2 regions of the Nonomuraea sp. NPDC050478 genome follow, and region 1 is predicted to be linked to the other one. Evidence: riboswitches for the same ligand, from Rfam matches in the RefSeq annotation. Region 1 holds a riboswitch; the other holds the start of a gene.
The links. A riboswitch is a leader RNA that binds a small molecule or an ion and turns the genes downstream of it on or off. The one in region 1 is predicted to bind cyclic di-AMP.
Positions count from the first base shown of each region.

Region 2: linked by a shared signal. The riboswitch ahead of ACIBF7_RS34230 (glycoside hydrolase family 25 protein) and the one ahead of ACIBF7_RS32225 (CHAP domain-containing protein) in region 1 are both predicted to bind cyclic di-AMP.

Region 1 is NZ_JBITHT010000006.1:668,802-671,967, reverse strand. Features, by position in the region: gene ACIBF7_RS32230 (MFS transporter) at 1-841, shown strand, start outside; cyclic di-AMP (ydaO/yuaA leader) riboswitch at 1,049-1,197, shown strand; gene ACIBF7_RS32225 (CHAP domain-containing protein) at 1,211-1,885, shown strand; gene ACIBF7_RS32220 (hypothetical protein) at 1,956-2,150, shown strand; gene ACIBF7_RS32215 (DUF4328 domain-containing protein) at 2,120-2,365, shown strand; gene ACIBF7_RS32210 (phosphotransferase) at 2,362-3,166, opposite strand, start outside.
Region 2 is NZ_JBITHT010000007.1:303,142-306,307, forward strand. Features, by position in the region: gene ACIBF7_RS34225 (bifunctional polysaccharide deacetylase/glycosyltransferase family 2 protein) at 1-1,211, shown strand, start outside; cyclic di-AMP (ydaO/yuaA leader) riboswitch at 1,435-1,568, shown strand; gene ACIBF7_RS34230 (glycoside hydrolase family 25 protein) at 1,580-2,350, shown strand; gene ACIBF7_RS34235 (hypothetical protein) at 2,394-2,771, opposite strand; gene ACIBF7_RS34240 (MerR family transcriptional regulator) at 2,843-3,166, shown strand, end outside.

The DNA.
Region 1 (3,166 bases):
CGCCGTCGCGCCGCTCTCCCTGGTGGCGGGGACGGCGCTGGCGGTGGTCTTCGTACGAAGGCAGCGCGGGCTGGCCGAACCCCTGCTCGACCTGCGGCTGTTCGCCGAGCGGCGCTTCTCCGGTGCGCTGGGCACGCTGATGCTGGTCATCCTGGTGGGGCCGGGAATCGGCCTGCTGACGGCGCAGTACCTGCAACTCGTGCTCGGCCTGTCGCCGCTGGAGGCCGGGCTGTGGACGCTGCCCAACGCGGTGGCGATCATCTTCGGGTTCGTGGCGACCCCGGCGCTGGCGCGGCGGGTCCGGCCCGCGGTCCTCGCGGCCGGGGGACTGGTGCTCGGCGCGGCAGGGGTCCTGCTCCTCACCATGGCGGGCACGTCGGGGCTCGCCGCGCTGGTGACCGGGCAGACGCTGTTCTTCCTGGGCGGCTCGCCGCTGCTCGTGCTGGGCATCGACATCGTGGTCGGCGCGGCGCCGCCGGAGCGCTCCGGCTCGGCGGCGGCGCTGTCGGAGACCGCCCAGGAGTTCGGCGGCGCGGCCGGGCTGGCCGTCTTCGGGAGCATCGCCGCCGCCGTCTACCAGGCCCGCCTGCGCGTACCGGAGGAAGTCCCCGCGGAGGCGGCGGCAGCGGCCCGCGACACCCTGGGCGGCGCCATGGCCGTCGCGTCCGCTCAGCCCGCCTCTGTCGCCGCCACGCTCGCGGAGGCGGCCAGGGCCGCCTTCACCACGAGCCTCACGGTCACGGCGGCGGCCGCCTCGGTCGTCCTGCTCGCCGCGGCGATCCTGGCGGCCACCGCCCTGCGCCACGTCCCCCGGCTCGGCTCCTCGCCCGACGGTTCGTAACCGGATCGAAGGTAAAGAATTCGTGCGGGATCCCCCATGTCATAGGGGATCCCGTCGCCGGGGTCCGTCCCGCGCTTGCCCTTTCCCTTGCGCGACGATTACCTTCGGACCCATCGATGGCACGCGCTTGAGCAGCGCTTTTAGGTAAGCCCCCGCGCGTTGCCGATGAATTGCCGAGACCGCGCCCACCCGCGCACATGCGGGAACACGGCGCGGCCGCCGAATCCGCCCTCTGGCGGAACCGGGGACCCACCTTTCTCTGGGGTGAATCGGTCGCTCTTCACCAAGAGCGCGCCGTAGGGCACTTCCACGCCCGAACCCGACAGCTAACCCGGTAGGCGGCATGGAAGCAAGGAGCAATCCCCGAGCATGGTCAAGCACATCTTCGATCGCATCCCGTCCACCTCCCGCCTGGCCCTGGGCGCCACCCTGGCACTCGGCGCCGCCTTCGCCGGCACCTCCGCCGCCGCCACCGCGGCCGCCGCCTCCCCCTCCCAGCCGTACCCGGTCGCCCAGCAGCACAGCAGCGCCGGCCAGGCCACCGCCGTCAGCGCGAGCACCGTCCTGCAGGTCGCCGAGTCGCAGATCGGCGTCACCGAGGACGCCGCCGGCGGCGGCACCAAGTTCCACCAGTGGTACATGTCCTCCCCGCGCGCGGCCGAGACCCTGGCCCGTGACGGCGGCGGCACGCCCGCGCTGTACGCCAACGCCCCCTGGTGCGCGATGTTCGTGTCCTGGGTCGGCGAGCAGGCCGGCGCCCGCTCCACCATCGGCTGGGACGCCTACACCGTCACCCACGCCCAGTGGTTCAAGGACAACAACCGCTGGGGCAGCGAGGCCAAGCCCGGCAGCGTGGTCTTCTTCGACTGGGACGGCAGCAAGAACATCAGCGCCGTCGACCACGTCGGCCTGGTGAAGAAGGACAACGGCGACGGCACGATCACCACGATCGAGGGCAACACCGGCAACGGCAAGGTCGAGGAGCGCATCCGGCCCGTGTCCCAGGTGACCGGCTACGGCTACCCCGAGTACAAGGCCGCCTGAACGGCCTGACAACCGTCTCGGGTTGATCACGGATGGGTGCCGGGTCGGACACCCGGGTGCTTCCGGCTCGGTGCTCCACTCCCTCGCCGTCGGCGTCATCGTGGTCGACCTGCAGCGGGCCGCGTTCATCGACCGCGTGATCGCCGACCCGGCCGCCATCACGATGGAGGAGGTCGAGGCCAGTGACGCCCTCTACGCCCTCACCGGCATGGCGGAGCTCGGCCGCGCTCGGGGCTGGTCACGCTCTGGTGGGCGCTCTGGCTGATCGGCAACTGGGTGGCGCTCGTGGCCGGGCGGCTGTTCTTCAACGCCGAAGAGCTGGAGTCCATGGCGTCGGCGGCCAGGTTCGACGTGCTGAGCTGCGCGCTGATGCTGGTGGCGGCGGTGCCGGCGGCCCTGGTGGTCCTGCGGATCAGCAACGCGCAGGAGGCGCGGCGCCCCGCCGCTCCGGTGTCGCCCTTCGAGAGCCCGGCCGTCTAGCGGAAGGCGGCCAAGGGGATCGACACCCAGGTGGGGCGGTTGCGGGCCTCGTACACGACCTCGTAGACCGCCTTCGACAGTTCGAACGCGCGCAGCAGCGCCGTGTCGGCGGGGGTGATGACGCCTCCGCCCTCGGCGTAGCCCTCAAGGAACGCGGCCCTGTTGCGCTTGGCCCACTCCTCGGCCATCGGCTCCAGGCGGGCCGCCTCGGAGTGGTCCGCCAGCAGGTGCCTGGCCGCGTAGTCGAACGAGCGCAGCATGCCGGCCACGTCGCGCAGCGGCGAGGAGAGCGCGCGGCGCTCGGCCAGCGGCTGGCCGGGCTCGCCCTCGAAGTCGAGCACCACCCAGTCGGTGGTGGTGCGCATGACCTGGCCCAGGTGGTAGTCGCCGTGCACCCGCTGGACGCGTACCTCGGTGGTCAGCTCCTCGGCCCGGTGGTAGGCGAGCTCCAGGGCGGGCACGTGCTCGCGCAGTTCGGGGACCTCGCCCACGGCGCGGCCGAGCTGGCGCCTGAAGTCCTCGGCCATCCGCTTGATCTCGTGCGGCTCCATCACCTCCGTGCCGAACGCCTCGCGCAGCTCGTGGTGGACGCGGGCGGTGGCCGCGCCGAGCCGGCCCGCCTCTGCGGCGAAGTCGCCGCCCGCCTCAGCGGCGGGGAGGCCGGGCAGCGAGTTGTAGAGGTCGCGCACGCTGGTGAGCGCCAGGTCCCAGCCGTCGGTGGAGTTCGACAGGAACTCCTGCATGATCGCCAGCGTGGTCGGGGTCTCGTCGAGGTCGGTCTCGATCCACCCGTACGGCTGC
Region 2 (3,166 bases), on a different contig from region 1:
GCGCGGCGAACGCGTTCACGGACGCGCTGTGGTGGGTGCTGTTCGCCACCGGCGTGCTGACGCTGGCCCGGCTGCTGCTCCTGGTGGTGCTGGCCCGGGTGCACGCCCGGCGCTCCCGGGGTCCGGGACCGGCCCTGACCTGGGAACGGCCGCCGGGGGTGAGCGTGATCGTGCCCGCGTACAACGAAGAGGCGGGGATCGCCGCGACCGTGCGCTCGCTCGTCGCGACCGCGTACCCCGGGCCGGTGGAGGTGCTGGTGGTGGACGACGGTTCCACGGACCGCACCGCCGAGGCCGCCGCCGGGCCGCGGCTGCCGGGAGTACGGGTGATCAGGCAGGACAACGCCGGCAAGGCCGCCGCACTGAACACCGGCATCCGGCACGCGCGCCACGAGTTCCTCGTCATGGTCGACGGTGACACGGTGTTCGAGCCGGACACGATCGGGCATCTCGTGCGCCGGCTCGCCGACCCCCGCGTGGGCGCGGTGAGCGGCAACACCAAGGTCGGCAACCGGCGCGGGCTCATCGGCCGCTGGCAGCACGTCGAGTACGTGATCGGCTTCAACCTGGACCGGCGCGCGTTCGAGCTGCTCGACTGCATGCCGACGGTGCCGGGGGCGATCGGCGCGTTCCGGCGCGGCGCGCTGGTCGGGCTCGGCGGGGTGAGCACCGACACGCTGGCCGAGGACACCGACCTGACGATGGCGCTGTGCCGGGCGGGCTGGCGGGTGGTGTACGAGGAGCGGGCGCTGGCGTGGACGGAGGCGCCCGCGACCCTGGGGCAGCTGTGGCGGCAGCGCTACCGCTGGTGCTACGGCACGATGCAGGCGATGTGGAAGCACCGCCGCGCGCTGGCCGAGCCGGGTCCGTTCGGCCGCCGCTGCCTGGGTTACCTGGCGCTGTTCCACGTGCTGCTGCCGCTGCTGGCGCCGGTGGTGGACCTGATGGCCGTCTACCACACGGCGGTCGGCGACCCGCTGCCGGCGGTGGCGGTGTGGGCTGGGTTCGTGGTGGTGCAGGCGGCGGCGGGCTGGTACGCGCTGCGGCTGGACCGGGAGCGGGTGTCGGCGCTGTGGGTGCTGCCGCTGCAGCAGTTGGTGTACCGGCAGCTGATGTATCTGGTGGTGTTCCAGTCGGTGGCGACCGCGCTGCTCGGGGTGCGGCTGCGCTGGCACACGGTGCGCAGGCAGGGCACTTTCGCGGCGCCGTGACGGCACCGGCGGGAGATTTTACCCGGAGGCCGGATTCCCTTACGTACAAGGGGTTTCGGGGGTGTTACCCCGGGTCCGAACCTCCAAACCGGATATGTCATACTTGCAATATTTTTGTCTGCATATATACCTTTTGCGTATTCGCGGTGATACCTCAACTCTGTTGCCGCATCGATTGACCGGACCGTGCGCTGTCCTGACGGTGTCCCCCTCACGCCAGGGCAGCGCACGGCCGCCGAATCCGCGTCTCGCGGAGCCGGGGACCCACTTCCTGGGGTGAATCGGACGCCAGCGTCCGTAGGGGACTTCCAACTCCGAACCCGTCAGCTAACCCGGTAGGCGGCATGGAAGCAAGGAGTCATTTCCTCATGCCCAAGCCTCGGCTTGCCGCTGCGCTGAAGTACCGTCCCAGCAACCGTCTCAAGTACGCCTTCGCCGGCGCGCTGCTGGCGGGGACCACCGCCGTCGCCAGCGTGACCGGCACCGCCATCGCCGCCACCGGCGGCGCCGCCGCCCCCGTCGAGCCGAACCCGGCCATCGCCCAGCAGCAGGCGGCCCAGCTCACGTACGGCCAGGACGTGTCGAACTACCAGCCCGACCACGACTGGGAGGCCAGCCCGGCCGAGTTCGGCATCATCAAGGCCACCGAGGGCACCGGCTTCACCGACAAGACCTTCGCCCGGCACTGGCAGGAGCTGGACAAGAAGGGCATCGTGCGCGGCGCTTACCACTACGCGCACCCGCGCAACAACCCGATCGCCGAGGCCGAGCACTTCCTCTCGGTGGTGAACTCCCAGCCCGCCAAGCCCGGCGACCTGCTGGTGCTGGACCTGGAGACGACCAACGGCAGGTCCGTCTCCGAGGTGAACGCCTGGGCCAAGGCCTGGCTGTCGCACGTCAAGGCCAAGACCGGCGTCACGCCGCTGTTCTACAGCGGCTGGCACTTCGCCGACACCTACGGCGCGGGACTGTCGGAGTACCCGCTCTGGGTGGCCCACTACAGCAAGCCCAAGGGCGAGATCACCCCGCCGGCGGACTGGAAGTCGTGGACCATCCACCAGTACTCCGACAAGCCGATCGACCACAACGTCTCCGCCCTGACCCCCGACCAGCTCCGCAGCCTGGGCCGTCCGGCCTGACCCGCTCTGTGACGCCTCCCGCGAGGGAGGCGTCACAGTCGTCTCAGCCCTGGTGGATCCTGAGCCCACGCTCCTCCATGCGCCGCAGCAGCTCGGCCGGGCCCACCGCCGTCTCCGGCAGCAGGTAGAACTCCTCCAGGATCGGCCCCGCGTCATCGGGTGCGGCGGCGTCCCAGATCACCTCGTCACCCGGCGCCGTGACCTCGAAGGTGAAGAACGCGCAGCACGCCTTCTCCCGCGCGGCGAGATCCCGTACCCACTCCTCGACCCCGTCACCGGCGCGGAACCGGAACCGGATGCCCCCGGCGGTCCGCTCGCGTCCGGTGAGCGCCTCGCCGAACAGCCGCCGGTACTCGGCCAGCCGTTCCTCGGGAGTGTCGCGGGCGGTGGTCATGTCGCAGACGATCGGTGGGGTGTCCATGATGTGCTCTCCTTCCGTCACTTCCGGAGCGTAGAGTCTGGACCTAGGTTCAGAGTCAAGAGGAGAACGGTGTGAAGATCGGCGAGGTGGCCCGCGAGGCCCGGGTCAGCGTGGACACGGTCCGCTTCTACGAGCGCCGCGGCGTGCTGCCGGCGGCGGGGCGCAGACCGTCGGGCTACCGGGTGTTCGACGCGTCGGCGGTGTCCAGGATCCGCGCCGCCAAGGCCCTGCAGGAGCTGGGTTTCACGCTGGACGAGGTGGCCGGCGCCCTGCGCTCCCACGACGCGGGCGGCGCGACCTGCGCGAGCGAGCGGTGGCGGCTGGAAGCGGTGGTGGAGCGCATCGACGCCAGGATCGCCGAGCTGGCCCGGGCCCGCGACCTCGCCGCCCGGAGC